3 regions of the Actinoalloteichus sp. GBA129-24 genome follow, and region 1 is predicted to be linked to each of the others. Evidence: riboswitches for the same ligand, from Rfam matches in the RefSeq annotation. Region 1 holds a riboswitch; each other region holds the start of a gene.

What was found. A riboswitch is a leader RNA that binds a small molecule or an ion and turns the genes downstream of it on or off. The one in region 1 is predicted to bind cobalamin.
Region 2: linked by a shared signal. The riboswitch ahead of metE (5-methyltetrahydropteroyltriglutamate--homocysteine S-methyltransferase) and the one ahead of UA75_RS13210 (CbiQ family ECF transporter T component) in region 1 are both predicted to bind cobalamin.
Region 3: linked by a shared signal. The riboswitch ahead of UA75_RS11395 (ribonucleoside-diphosphate reductase subunit alpha) and the one ahead of UA75_RS13210 (CbiQ family ECF transporter T component) in region 1 are both predicted to bind cobalamin.

What each region holds. Positions count from the first base shown of each region.
Region 1 covers NZ_CP016077.1:2,959,688-2,964,668, reverse strand. The annotation lists gene UA75_RS13220 (glycosyltransferase) at 1-796, shown strand, start outside; gene UA75_RS13215 (hypothetical protein) at 994-2,214, opposite strand; cobalamin riboswitch at 2,704-2,828, shown strand; gene UA75_RS13210 (CbiQ family ECF transporter T component) at 3,108-4,205, shown strand; gene UA75_RS13205 (ABC transporter ATP-binding protein) at 4,202-4,981, shown strand, end outside.
Region 2 covers NZ_CP016077.1:2,546,805-2,551,785, reverse strand. The annotation lists gene UA75_RS11450 (S-(hydroxymethyl)mycothiol dehydrogenase) at 1-764, opposite strand, end outside; gene metE (5-methyltetrahydropteroyltriglutamate--homocysteine S-methyltransferase) at 1,023-3,323, opposite strand; cobalamin riboswitch at 3,472-3,695, opposite strand; gene UA75_RS11440 (acyl-CoA thioesterase) at 3,805-4,353, shown strand.
Region 3 covers NZ_CP016077.1:2,535,300-2,540,280, reverse strand. The annotation lists gene UA75_RS11410 (metal ABC transporter permease) at 1-95, opposite strand, end outside; gene UA75_RS11405 (metal ABC transporter ATP-binding protein) at 92-1,147, opposite strand; gene UA75_RS11400 (metal ABC transporter solute-binding protein, Zn/Mn family) at 1,144-2,145, opposite strand; cobalamin riboswitch at 2,332-2,578, shown strand; gene UA75_RS11395 (ribonucleoside-diphosphate reductase subunit alpha) at 2,763-4,981, shown strand, end outside.

The sequences.
Region 1 (4,981 bases):
GGAGGGCCGGACCCGAGGTCGCAGGCTCACCGAGCACGCCGAGGCGGCCGAGCGGGCGGGCTCGCATCGCCTGCTGGCCGCCGCGTTGACCCGGCTGGGGAGCACCGAGCCGCCACCGCTGCTGTCGCGGGGCCTCGTCGGCGTGCCGGACCGCTTCCTTCAGCTCAGCATCGAGAGCATGGACTACCCCCGCAGCGATGCGCCGCCGCGCCTGCGCTACGTGGGAGCACTGCCCCCGGACACCGGCGACGCCGTCGAACTCCCGGACTGGTGGGACGAGGTGACGTCCGCGAGTCGACTGATCGTCGTCTCACAGGGCACCATCGCCAACGACGACCTCAGCAGGCTGATCGAGCCCACGCTGCGCGCCCTGGCCGATCTCGATGCGTTAGTCGTCGTCACCACCGGCCGCGACGTCGTGCCCGCCGGACTGCCCGCCAATGCACGAGTCGCCGAGTTCATCCCCTTCGACGCCATGCTCCCCCACGTCGACGTGCTGGTCAGCAACGGCGGCTACGGCGGCGTCCAGCAGGCACTGCGTCACGGGGTCCCGATGGTGCTGGCGGGCGACACCGAGGACAAGATCGAGGTCGGTGCCAAGGCCGCCTGGGCAGGGGCGGCCGTCAACCTCGGCACCGGGGACCCGGACGAGGCGGACATCCGCAAGGCCGTCGAGAGCATCCTGGACGATCCGCTCCTCCGCGACCGGGCCCGACGGCTCCAGGCCGAATACGAGGCGCACGACCCCTGCTCCGCGATCGCCGCCGCCGTCGAGCAGGCCGGGCGGTCCTGCTGAGTCGCGGCGCCTGCCTTCGGCCCGCCTGGCTCCGGCGTCAGTCGGGAGACGTCGCGAGGCACCCAGCCGCACCCGAGCCGCAGCGCTGCCGCGCCAAGGGTGCGAACAGCACCGACACGGCAGGCGCCTGCGCTGCTGAGCGGCCCCGGAGCATTCGCAGGCCGGATCACGGCTGATACGAACCCGGAGTCGCCGGTTCAGACCGGCGGACAGCCCCGAGGCCACCCCGCCGAGGTGAGCAGCGGGCTCATCTCCAGCGCGGTGGCCGCGAGCTGACCCGGCGATCCGGTGAGCAGGGCGTCCGGGGGAAAGTCGCGCAGCCACTTCGCCAGGAGCACCGGATCGTCCGCCGTGACGAGCAGCCGTTGGAAGTCCACCGGCAGCGACCGGTTCGTGGGCAGCGGAAACTGTCGCCTCATGCGCACACCCCACGGCAGTCCCGGCAGCTGCGCGTCGAGACGGATCGGCAGCTCCAGGGCGAGCCGGCGGGCAGGCGGCACGACACGAGGCTGGCCGAGGCAGGCGTCGACGAAGGCGTCGTAGGGATCGAGACCGGTGGTGGCCGCACTGAGATCGGCCATGCCGCTGAGCCTGCCGTTGACCTCCAACACCTGGAGCCTGCCATCGCAGACGGCGAAGTCGATCTGCCATGGACCGCACACGTCGAACTGGTCGGTCATGCCGCGGATGAACCCGGCCAGCTCGGTGATCACGGCAGGCGGGAGCGCGATCGGAGCGAGCCGCGCCCGATGCCCCGGAATGCAGCGCTGGTCCAGCGGACCGAAGGAGGCGATCGGCCAGCAGTCGGTGACGTTCGCGCCGCTCAAGAGTTCGAGGCCGAACTCCTCACCCCGGCAGACACGCTGAACGACGACGGGGAAGGCGGTCAGCGGCAGCGTCGTGAGGCGCTGCTCGGTGTCGACATGCCAGCGGCCCGCGCGTGGGAGTGACCTGGCCTCCTTCACCATGACGGGCAGGCCGCCGATCCGACGCACCGCCGACTCCAGTTCCTCCACCCGGTCGCAGATGACGGCCTCGGGCACCGGCCAGCCCGCCGCGAGCGCGACGCGATGGAACATCGCCTTGTCGGTGACCAGGTCGGCGAAGCGGGTCGAGTGGACGACGGCGTGCCTGCCGGGGCCGCGCCACGCGTCGGCGGCGGCGGCCAGGCTGGGCAGCAGCTGTTCCTGGTCGACCGGATAGAGGCTCGGGATGACCAGCTCGACGTCTTCCTCGGTCCAGACCGCCAGCAGGTCCTCCGGTTCCGCACTCGCCGCCAGGTGCCGGTGACGAGCCCGCCTGCCGACGTAGTCGGCGACGTCCGTCGGCCCTAACAACACCAGGTCGTGGTGGCCGGAACGGGTGATGGCGTCGACCACTCGGTCAGCACGGAATTCTCCGATGACGGCGATCCTCATTGCGGCTGCCTCGTCTTTCGTCCTGGACACGGGCCTGCGGTAGCTGGCACACCGCCGGTCGATCTCGTGGCTGCCGTCGCGACATCACGAGCCCTGTCACCTGAACTTCGCGGATCTACCACCCTTAGTGACGGACGTCGACTACTCATCGTAATGATCTCCGTGGGTGGCGGACCACTCGGCACAGCAGTCCCGTCTCCGACGATGCATCCGGCGGGCCGAGGGTCGACCGCGTCCTGCCCATCGGCGACGAGCGCTCGATGCGGCGCCCTTCGCCGTGCGTCACCGGGTTCGACTGCGTACCGCCGCCTGCGCCGATCCGCCGACCGCGCCGAGTCGAGCACATCGAGCCGGGTGTCTCGGGCCCGGCGCAGGGCGGAGGAACGACTTGGTGGCTCGAGCCGGCACGGCTGAACGGTCTGCCGCGTGCGCCGACCCAGGACCACTCGAGTGAGTTAATCTCCTCGGTAGTCTCTCGACGACCGCTGACCGGTCGTGACAACTTCAGACGTCCCCGGCGGGGGAAGCCGGTCGAAGTCCGGCGCTGACCCGCAGCCGTGGTTCGTGCCGAGGCACGACGAGCCGGAATGCCCGTCCGGGGACGAGGGCTCGTTCACACTGTCGTGGTCCGCAGGTGGAGTCCGATTCGAGCACGCACGCCGACGTCGGCGGCGCCTGCTCTTGGTCGGATGCCTCTCTCGACCCGCTCGGGGAAGGCATCGAGGCATGTCGGGTACCACGCTGCGCAGGCCGCAGACCGCCGCCGGACACCGGATCGTGGTCGAGACGCCCTCGCTCCGCGCCGCGCAGGCCCGTCGGCGGCCCCGAGACCGGCATGACAGCCCTCCTGCCGAGCGGCCCTGCGAGCCCCGTGCCTCCGGGACGTGGGCGGCGTGACCGCATCGGTGCTCCGGGCCTCGACGCGGCTCCCGAGAGCCCTGCATCCCGGTGCCTGGTGGTTATGGGCACTGGCCCTGGCGGCCGCAGCGGGCCGCACGACCAATCCGCTGCTGTTGTCGCTGATCCTGGTGGTGGCGGGGTACGTCGTGGTCCGGCGTCGCGGCCGGGCGCCGTGGGCCGCCACGTTCCGGATGTACGTGTACCTCGGGGTGTTCATCGTCGTCATGCGCGTGTTGTGGCGGATGATCTTCGGGGGCGGTGCGGGCGAGCACATCCTGTTCGTGCTGCCGGAGATCACGCTCCCGGAGGCGGCGGCGGGCATCCGGCTGCTCGGCCCGGTGAGCGCCGAGGAGCTGCTCGGCGGGCTCTACGACGGGCTGCGCCTGGCGACGATGCTGATCTGTCTCGGCGCGGCGAACTCGCTGGCCGATCCGCGCCGGATGCTCAAGGCGGTGCCTGCGGCGCTCTACCAGATCAGCACGGCCGTGGTGGTGGCCCTCTCCGTGGCGCCGCAGCTCATGGAGAGCGTCCTGCGGGTCCGCCGGGCCCGGCGGCTGCGCGGCGGCAGACAACGCGGGCTCCGGGCGTTGCGCGGCATCGTGGTCCCGGTACTGGCCGATGCCATGGACCGGTCGCTCGCCCTGGCCTCGGCGATGGACTCCCGAGGGTACGGCCGGTTCGGCGACACGCCGAGGCGCACTCGTCTGCTGACCGGGGTGCTGGTGATCGCGGGCCTGCTCGGCGTGTGTGTCGGCGTGTACGGGCTGTTGGACGGCACCCGGCACGCCTTCGGGCTGCCGATGGCGGTCGCGGGCCTGCTCGTCGCCGGTGCGGGCTTCCTCGTCGCAGGCAGGCGAATCCGCCGCAGCGTCTACCGGCCCGACCGGTGGCGCCTGCCGGAGACGCTCGTGGTGCTGTCGGGCCTGACCGCCGCCCTCGTGCTCACCGTGACCGCCGGGGTCGACCCGGCGAACCTCTATCCCTCACTCAGCCCGCTGAGCTGGCCGACGGTGACGCTGCCGCCGGTGCTCGGCATCCTCGCGGGAGTCGCCCCCGCGTGGTTCGCCCCGCCGCCGGAGGTCCGCTCATGATCCGCTTCGAGGAGGTGGCGGTCCACTATGGCGAGTCCGCCCCCGTCCTGTCCGGTGTCGACCTGGAGATCGAGGAGGGCGAGCTGTGCCTCGTGGTCGGTCACACCGGCTCGGGCAAGTCGACGCTGCTCGGTGCGATCAACGGCCGGGTGCCGCACTTCACCGGCGGGACGCTGCGCGGCCGAGTCACGGTGGCGGGACGGGACACGAGGACGAATCCACCCCGTGAACTCGCCGACCTGGTCGGAGTCGTCGGCCAGGACCCGCTGGCAGGTTTCGTCACCGACACGGTGGAGGAGGAGCTGGCCTACGGCATGGAGCAGCTCGCGATTCCCGCCGAGGTGATGCGCAAGCGCGTCGAGGAGACGCTGGACCTGCTCGGAATCGCGGAGCTGCGGGACCGGTCGCTGCGTTCCCTGTCTGGTGGGCAGCAGCAGCGGGTGGCGATCGGCTCGGTGCTCACCGTGCATCCTCGGGTGCTGGTGCTCGACGAGCCGACCTCGGCGCTGGACCCGACGGCCGCCGAAGAGGTGCTGGCCTCGGTCACCCGGCTCGTGCACGATCTCGGGGTCACGGTGGTGATCGCCGAGCACCGGCTGGAACGGGTCGTGCAGTACGCCGACCGCATGGTCTACCTGCCCGGCGACGGCGGCGTGGTCGACGGGCGGCCCGCCGAGGTGCTGGCGGACGCGACGCTGGCGCCGCCGGTGGTGGAGCTGGGCAGGCTGGCGGGCTGGACGCCGCTGCCGTTGTCGGTGCGCGACGCCCGCAGACGG
Region 2 (4,981 bases), 410 kb from region 1:
GCGTCGATGACGACGTCCGCCCCGTGCCCGCCGGTCAGCTCCTTGACGGCGGCGACCACGTCGACCTGGTCGGCACGCACGGTGTCGGTTGCGCCCAGCCCGGTGGCCCACTCCAGCTTCTGCGGGTCCAGATCCACCGCGATGATCTTGGACGCGCCCGCGAGCCGCGCACCCGCCACGGCCGCCGCGCCCACTCCGCCGCAGCCGATGACCGCCACCGAGTCGCCCCGACCGACCTCGCCGGTGTTGATCGCCGCGCCGAGCCCGGCCATGACGCCGCAGCCGAGCAGCCCGGCCACCGCCGCCTCGGCCTTCGGGTCGACCTTCGTGCACTGGCCCTGGTGGACCAGGGTCTTCTCGGCGAAGGCCCCGATGCCCAGCGCCGGGGACAGCGGGGTGCCGTCGGTCAGCGTCATCTGCTGCGTCGCGTTGTGCGTCGCGAAGCAGTACCAGGGTCGGCCCCGGCTGCACGCGCGACATCGGCCGCAGACCGCACGCCAGTTCAACACCACGTAATCGCCCACGGCGACGTCCTCGACGCCCTCGCCGACGGACTCGACGGTGCCCGCCGCCTCGTGTCCGAGGAGGAAGGGGAACTCGTCGTTGATACCGCCCTGCCGGTAGTGCAGGTCCGTGTGGCACACCCCGCACGCCGCGACGTCCACCACCACCTCGCCCGGTCCCGGATCGGGGACCACGATCGTCTCGACGGTGACGGGGGCGTCCCGTGCGGTGGCCACGACCGCTCTGACCTGCTGCGGCATCCGAACTCCTCTGGTCGACCCGGTGCCCGGCGCCTCGGCGGCGTCGGGGCGAAGGATCACGGTAGAGCAGCACAGGCCGCCGATCCACCGCCACGCGGGGAGTCCGCAGGCCCCCTTCCGGGGGTGACGCACACACCGAGTGCCTCGGGGTCGGATCGGCCGCCGCCTGCCGGGAAGAACGGCCGATCCAGCGGATCGCTCGACGCCCGGCGCCGGACTCACTCGCGGGTGACGTCCGGCGCCGGGCATCGGCGAACGTCAGCCGCGAACCTGCGTCCGCAGGGCTCGGGCCGCCGAGACCATGGCACGCAGGGCGGGTTCGACCTCGGCGTATCCCCTGGTCTTCAGGCCGCAGTCGGGATTCACCCACAACCGGTCGCCGGGCACCGCGTCCAGCGCCGCGCCGATCAGCCGGGTCACCTCGGCCTCGTCGGGCACTCGCGGCGAATGGATGTCGTAGACGCCGGGACCCACGCCTCGGCGGTAGCCGATCTTGTGCAGGTCGTCCAGCACCTCCATCCGAGAGCGCGCCGCCTCGATCGTCGTCACGTCCGCGTCGAGCGCGTCGATCGCGTCGATGACGTCCCCGAACTCCGAGTAGCACAGATGGGTGTGGATCTGCGTGCTGTCGGCGGCGCCGGAGGTCGCCAGCCGGAAGGAGTCGACCGCCCAGGCGAGGTAGTCGGCGCGGTCGGCCTCCCGCAGCGGCAGCAGCTCCCGCAACGCGGGTTCGTCCACCTGCACGATGCGCAGCCCGGCGCTCTCCAGATCGCGGATCTCGTCGCGGAGCGCCAGCGCCACCTGGCGTGCCGTGTCGCCGAGCGGCTGATCGTCTCGGACGAAAGACCAGGCCAGGATCGTGACCGGTCCGGTGAGCATCCCCTTGACCGGCCGCTCGGTCAGCGACTGTGCGTAGGAACTCCACTCGACGGTCATCGGGGCGGGCCTGCTGACGTCGCCGTGGATGATCGGCGGCCGGACACAGCGGGAGCCGTAGGACTGCACCCAGCCGTGCTCGGTGGACAGGAAGCCCGCCAGGTTCTCGGCGAAGTACTGCACCATGTCATTGCGTTCCGGTTCGCCGTGGACCAGCACGTCCAGGCCGATGTCCTCCTGAAGCGCGATGACGTCGGCGATCTCCGCGCGCATCCGCCGCCGGTACTCGTCCTCGTCGATCCGGCCCGCCCGGCGGTCCGCCCTCGCCCGGCGAACCCCGCCGGTCTGGGGGAAGGAGCCGATGGTCGTGGTGGCCAGCGGCGGCAGGCCCAGCCGTTCGGCCTGGCCCTCGACCCGGACCTGATAGTCGGCCCGCCTGCTGTGCTCCGGACGCAGCGAGTCGAGCCTGGCCCTGACCCGCTGGTCGCGGGCTGCCGCGCCTTCGCGTGCCCGCAGGGCCCGCCGCGACTCCTGGAGCTCGGCGGCCACCTCGTCGGCCCCGCTGAGCGCCTTGCTCAGCAGGACGACCTCGTCCACCTTCTGTCGAGCGAAGGCGAGCCGGGCACGCAGCGCGGGGTCGAGCCCGGATTCGGCGTCGAGGTCGTAGGGGACGTGCAGCAACGGCGCGGAGGTGCCGACCTCGACCTTGTCGGCCACCCCGAGCAGAGTCGCGCAGTAGGCGAGGGCCTCGTCGAGGTCGGTGCGCCAGACGTTGCGTCCGTCGACGACCCCGGCGAGGAGGGTCTTGTTCCGAATCCCGGCGATGCTCGCGATGCCCACCAGGTCGGCCCGACCCGCCACGAGGTCGAGTCCGACGGCCTCGATCGGCGCGTCGGCGAGCACGCCCAGTGCGTCAGCGAGTGCACCGTGATAGCCGGTGACCAGGAGATTGGGTCGCCGCTGAGCCTCGCCGAGCCTGCGGTAGGCATGGGCGAGCGCGTCGAGTTCCGCCGGAGTCCGATCGGCTGCGAAGGCGGGTTCGTCGAACTGGACCCATTCCGCGCCCGCGTCCGCCAGCTCGGCGAGGAGTTCCAGCTGTGTGTCGATCATCGCGTCGAGCAGGTCCAGCCGGTCGAAGCCTGCCGGAGCGTCGGGGGCGGACTTGGAGAGCAGCAGGAACGTGACCGGCCCGATCAGCACCGGCCGGGTGGTGATGCCGAGGGCAGCGGCCTCCCGGAACTCCTCGACCGGCTTGCGGCCGGCCAGTCGCAGCACGGTGTCCGGGCCCAGTTCGGGCACCAGGTAGTGATAATTGGTGTCGAACCACTTGGTCAGCTCCAGGGGCGCGAGGGAGTCGGCTCCCCTGGCGGCGGCGAAGTAGGCGTCCAACGGCGTGCGACCCGACTCGGTATAGCGGGCGGGCAACGCGTCGACCAGGACCGCCGTGTCGAGGACCTGGTCGTAGTAGGAGAACGTGTTGGAGGGCACCGAGCCGAGGCCTGCGTCCCGCAAGGCCGTCCAGGTGGCCGCGCGCAATGCGGCCGCGACCTCGTGCAGGGCCGAGGCGTCGATCCGCCCGGCCCAGTACGCCTCCAGGGCACGCTTGAGTTCTCGATCGGGTCCGATCCGGGGGTAGCCCAGGACCGTGGCGCCGAGCGCCGGGACATGCGTGCGATGGGTCACTGCTCTCTCCTCGCGAGGCGGCAACGAAACCCCGAGGCGGGCACGCGAGCGACCGGAACGCGAGCAGAACGGGCAGGACCGAGACCGGTCCCCGACTGACTGCTCACCCCGGTCCTCCCGCGAAGACCTCGGAGCGGCACGGACCCGTCGGGACCGCGCCGCCGACGGCAGGTCTTCGGACTCACGGGCGCTTCCGACCGTCGAGGTCGGCTGACCTACTGTCCGTCGCTTCCCGGAGGCCGGACCTCCAGTGCTGTGACCGTCCTCGCTGTGAGGACGGTGACGGAGTTCGTTCCCGCTCACCGCTGCGGGGCAGTCCCGGATTCCCACCGGGTTCCCTCTTGCCTCGTCACCGCCGCTGATCCACGCCGTTCGGCGTGGGCCGTGGACGCCGACGAACCATCGGCGAAACCGATCCTAACGGGCTCGTCTCGACGCGGACTCGACATCTCGCAGGCCGGGATCGCCTACCCTCGACGCCATGCATCCCGTCTCCGAGCTTCCCGGTAAGCCGACCTCGGCAGCGGCCACCACGCTCAGTCAGATCATGACCGCGACCGAGACGAACCTGTACGGCACGGTGCACGGCGGCGTGATCATGAAGTTCGTCGACGACGTCGCGGCGGCCTGCGCCGGGCGACACTCGGGTGGCACGGCGCTGACAGTGTTCATGGACGAGATGCTGTTCCTGATCCCGGTTCGCGTCGGTGATCTCGTACACGCCAGCGCCCAGGTCAACTGGACGGGTCGCACCTCGATGGAGGTCGGGGTGCGGGTCGTGGCCGAGCGCTGGAACGAGTCGGTGCCGCCCACGCATGTGGCGAGCGCCTACCTGGTGTTCGTCGCGGTCGACTCCGACGGGAAGCCGAGACCGGTTCCCGAGGTCCTTCCCGAGTCGGCGACCGATCGACGACGGCACGCCGAGGCGGGCATCCGCCGTGAGCACCGGTTGGCCCGACGCGCGGCCATCAAGCGCAGTCGAGAGGTCGGCCCCGAGCCTGCGGCCTCGGACCCCGCTGCCCGCTCCTGAGTCACGGTCGGCGCCGAGGCGATCCGGCGGGCAGGCACGGCGGCGGCCTGTCCCGTCCGGGCCAGGCCGGCGAGGTCGCTCGGCGGGGCCGGACCGGTGCCCGCCCGACCACTCCCCGCCGCACGCGGCCTGCGAGGCAGGGCAGCCGCCCGCCCTCGGCGCTCGCAGCGAACGATGGCTGCGTCCCGGCGCAGGCGAACCCGCCGACAGGCAGGCCCGGCGAGGATGGTCGGGGCGGAGAAGCCGAGTGCGGGCGGTTCGTCGTCACCCCTCATCGACGACGAACCGCCCGCACGTGCAACAGCGGACCCGAGCAGACATCGGGCGACACCACAGACGGGCCTCCCCCCTGCACCCGCCTGCCGTGCCGTCCGCAGGGCCGCCGCCCCACACCGTGACGGCTTCCCCCTCACCGACCGAGCACACCCCCGGCGCTCGTCATCCGCCCGATCGGGGGAGTCCGGCCGCGCTCCGTCAGCGCGGAGAACGGCCGGGGGCGGCGTCATCGGGCCTGCCGATCGGCCGTCCACTCACCACGGAGCCACCGTCCGTTGCGGAGCACCGTGTCGCCACGGCGCCTGCCGGTACGGGCGCCGTGCCCGGCTGACCGCGGTCGAGATCCCCGTTC
Region 3 (4,981 bases), 420 kb from region 1:
AAGGGCCCGAGGACTCCGGCCAGCATGCCCAGCAGCGCGGAGCCGCCGATCACCACGGACGCGGCGTAGGACAGACCGAGGACTCCGCCGGTCATCCCGTCCGCTCCGGTCCGGACCCTGCCGAATCCGAGCCGGGTGTGTCCGAATCGGGCGCGTTCGAATCGGACGCTCGGGAATCGGACGCTGGGGAATCGGACGCTGAGGAATCGGATGCTGAGGAACCGGACGCTGAGGAACCGGGAGCGGTCGGGTCGGACGCAGCGGAGCCGCGCGCAGGTGCCCGGCCTTCGACGTCCGCCTCGGTGGTCCGGTCGGTGCCGTCCGCCGTCGGCGGGGTCGCGGAGTGGGCGTCGCGGTCTGCGGAGTCGGCGCGACTCGGCATCGGGATGCCGTAGGCCGCCTCCAGGTGCTCGGGCCGCAGCACGCGGCTCACCGGCCCGTCGGCGATCACCCGGCCCGACAGCAGCACGGCGTGGTCGAAGTGGTCCTGCACCGTGCGCAGGTCGTGATGCACCATCAGCACCGAGCGGCCCTCCTGCTCGCACAGCTCGACGAGCAGCGTCAGCAGTCGTGTCTCGGTGCTCGTGTCGACGGCGGCGAAGGGCTCGTCGAGTACCAGGAGGTCGGCCTGCTGGGCCAGTGCCCTCGCCAGGAACACCCGCTGCCGCTGACCGCCGGACAGCTCGTCCAACGGCGTGTCGGCCGAGTCGGTGACCCCCGTCCGCAGCATGGCCTCGCTGACGGCGCGGTCGTCCTCCCGAGTCAGCCTGCGGAACCAGCCGCGATGCGGGTAGCGACCCATCTCCACGACTTGTACGGCCGTGACGGGGAAGTCCTGGGCGACGGCATCGCGCTGCGGCACGTAGGCCACCCGCCTGCGCACCCGGGCCAACGGCTCGCCGAGCAGTCGGATGGCGCCCCCGGTCGACGGGAGCAGACCGAGCGCGGCCTTGATCAGCGTCGACTTGCCCGCGCCGTTGGGCCCGACCACGGCGGTGAGTCGGCCTGCGGGCACCACCAGCTCCGGCACCGTCAACACGGTCCGCCCGCGATAGCCGACCGTCAGCCCCGTCGCGACGAGGGCGGGCGCGGGCTCGGTCGCCCCTGGAGTCGGCGAATCGGGCGTGGCGGCTGCGCGGCGGATCATCGCAGTCCCGCCACGAGCAGGTCGACGTCGGCGCGGACCATGCCGAGGTAGGTGCCCTCCGGCGTGCCTTCCGCGCCCGCCGCGTCGGAGTACAGGCTTCCGCCGAGCGTCGCCGTCGCGCCGAGGGCGGCCGCCGCGTCGAGCACCGCGGCAGCGGTCTGACCGGACACGCTGGACTCGACGAACACGGCCCGCACGCCGTGCTCGGCGATGACGCCCGCCACTCGATCGATGTCGCCGATGGTCGCCTCGTCCACAGTGGACACGCCCTGCACCGCCTCGACCCGGATGTCGTAGGCGCGGCCCAGGTAGCGGAAGGCGTCGTGCGAGGTGACCAGGATGCGGCGGGACTCCGGAATCTCGGCGAGCCGCTCGCCGACCTCCTCGTGCAGTTCGCTCAGCTCGACGCGATGCCGTTCCCAGCGGCCGTCGAAGCGGTCGGCCCGGTCGGGATCGAGTTCGGCGAGCGTGCCGCCGACCGACGCGAGTGCGTCTCGCCACAGTGCCACGTCGAACCAGATGTGCGGGTCGTACTCCGTCGCCGAGCCCGCTTCCTCGGCGGGAAGGAGCGAGGCGGTCGGCACGGTCTCGCCCACGAACAGGACCGTGGTGTCGCGGGCGAGATCGTCGAGCACCGGCCGGAGCCCGGCCTCCAGATGCAGGCCGACGGCGACGATCAGGTCCGCCTCCCGCAGCAGCCGCAGATCACCCGCCTGGGCCTGATAGAGATGCGGGTCGACGCCGCTGCCCATCAGCCCGGTCAGCTCGATGTCGGTGCCGCCGATCTCACCGACGGCGTCGGTGAGGAAGTTCGTCGTGGTCACGACCCGGAGTCTGCTCCCTGCCTCGCTGTATCCGCCGCCGACGTCCTGGCGCACTGCCCAGGCCGACGCGGCGAGCACGACCAGCAGCGCCGAGGTGATGCCCAGCACGACGCGGCGGCGGCGACGGGCTCTGCTGCGGTGTCTGCCCGATTCGGCTTCCGTTGCCCCGTCCACGGCTCTCCTCTCGAGAAGGACGCCCACTCTGATGAGAGCAGTTTTCACTAAGAACCGGGTCGCGTCACCCTCCCGGTCGGCCCGGTCACCCTGTGATCGCCTCGTTCTCGGCGAGTCACCCTAGCCGACCACAGTCGGGAACACGCCAGGATGTTGGGGTGAGACAAAGCACCGACCCCAACATGTAGTCTCACCCCCGCTGATGGTTCGTCAGGGCGCCTGCCGGTGTCATGACGAGGAGACAGGGAACCCGGTGCGAGTCCGGGACTGCCCCGCAGCGGTGAACGGGAACGAAGGCCGTCGCCGTCCATACCGGACGGTGCACACACTAGGAGACCTCGGTCTCTCGGGAAGTGACGGCCGTAGGACCGGCGAGTCCCACCTCGCCGGAAGCCCGTGAGTCCGAAGACCTGCCATCGGCGCGTGCCACCGAGCACGCCGTCCGAGGCCTCGAGGGTGGGCCGTGTGGACAGCGACGGATCATGCCATCGGCAGGTCCGCGTGCTGCCGCGCGCTCCTCCTCGGGGGTGAACCGATGCCGCCCCGGCTACGAGGAGACCACCGTGACCGTCGAGTCACTCCGACCAGCACGACCCGTTCAGGCAGATCGCCGCGCGATCGCCGAGGGGATTCCCGCCTCCGCCGCTCCCGCGCCGCTTGAACTTCCCGATCGGGTGATCCGGGTCAAGGACGCGGACGGCGCTCTCGCTCCACTCGACGTCGAACGGCTCGCCGCGACCGTGCACGAGGCGTGTGCCGGGCTGGCAGGCGTCACCGCGCAGACCGTCCTCGACGAGACGGTGCGCAACCTCTACGACGGCATCGACGCCGACGAGCTGGCGCTGGCCCAGATCATGGCCGCCCGCAGCATGGTCGAGATCGAGCCGCACTACTCGCAGGTGGCCGCCCGGCTGCTGTTGGAGAAGCTGCGTGCCGAGGCGTTGACCTTCCTCGGCCGCCCCGTGCCCGACGCGAGCCCCGAGGCGGTCGCGGCGAGTTACCCGGCCGCCTTCGAGGCCTTCGTGCGGCGCGGCATCGCCCTGGACCTGCTCGACCCGACCCTCGCCGACTTCGACCTCGGCCGGATCGCCGCCGCGCTGCGCCCGGAGCGCGATCGGGACTTCCAGTTCCTCGGCCTCCAGACGCTCTACGACCGCTACCTCCAGCACAGCGGCGGCGTGCGGTTCGAACTGCCGCAGATGTTCTTCATGCGCGTCGCGATGGGCCTGGCACTGCGCGAGGACGAGCGCGAGGCGCGGGCGATCGAGTTCTACGAGCTGCTGTCCACCTTCGCCTTCATGTGCTCCACCCCGACGCTGTTCAACTCGGGCACCACCCGACCGCAGCTCTCGTCCTGCTTCCTCACCACCGTCGAGGACGACCTGAGCGGGATCTTCCACGGCATCCGCAACAACGCCATGCTGTCGAAGTACGCGGGCGGACTCGGCAACGACTGGACGCCGGTCCGCGGCCTCGGCGCGCACATCAAGGGCACCAACGGCAGCTCGCAGGGCGTCGTCCCCTTCCTGAAGATCGCCAACGACACGGCGGTGGCCGTGAACCAGGGCGGCAAGCGGCTCGGTGCGGTCTGCGCCTACCTGGAGACCTGGCACGTCGATGTCGAGGAGTTCCTCGACCTGCGCAAGAACACCGGCGACGACCGGCGCCGCACCCACGACATGAACACGGCGAACTGGGTTCCCGACGAGTTCCTCCGCCGCGTCGAGGCCGACGACCAGTGGACGCTGTTCTCCCCCGACGAGGTCCCCGACCTGCACGACCTCTACGGCACCGCGTTCGCCGAGCGGTACCGGGAGTACGAGCGGGCCGCCGACCGGGGTGAGATCAGGGTCTTCCGCCGGGTCCGGGCCGTCGAGCTGTGGCGGCGGATGCTGACCATGCTGTTCGAGACCGGCCACCCGTGGATCACCTTCAAGGACCCGTGCAACCTGCGCTCGCCGCAGCAGCACATCGGCGTGGTGCACTCGTCGAACCTGTGCACCGAGATCACGCTGAACACCTCCGCCGACGAGGTCGCCGTCTGCAACCTCGGGTCGGTCAACCTGGCCGAGCACCTGCGCCCCGGCCCCGACGGACGGCTGGAGCTGGATCGGGAGCGGCTGGCCGCCACCGTCACCACCGCCGTGCGGATGCTGGACAACGTCATCGACGTGAACTTCTACACGATCCCCGAGGCACGACGGTCGAACCTGCGGCACCGCCCGGTCGGCCTGGGCATGATGGGCTTCCAGGACGCCCTGTTCCAGCTCGGTCTGCCGATCGCCTCCGATGAGGCGGTGGCCTTCGCCGACCGCAGCATGGAGGAGATCAGCTACCACGCCATCGCCGCGTCCAGCGAGCTGGCGGCGCAGCGCGGCAGCTACGAGTCCTACGCGGGCTCGCTGTGGAGCCGGGGCGTGCTGCCCATCGACTCGATCGCCCTGCTGGCCGAGCAGCGGCAGAGCGGCGACCTGGTCATGGACACGACGTCCACGATGGACTGGCAGTCCCTGCGCGAACGGGTCCGCACCGTCGGAATGCGCAATTCGAACGTGATGGCCATCGCGCCGACCGCGACCATCGCCAACATCTGCGGCGTGAGCCAGTCCATCGAGCCGCAGTATCAGAACCTGTTCGTGAAGTCGAACATGTCCGGCGACTTCACCGTGGTCAACCCGCATCTGGTGGCCGCGCTGAAGGAGCGGGGTCTGTGGGACGAGCAGATGATCGCCGACCTGAAGCGTCACGACGGCAGGCTGGGCGCGATCGGCCGCGTGCCCGCGGAGCTGCGCTCGCTCTACGCCACGGCGTTCGAGATCGACCCGAAGTGGCTGGT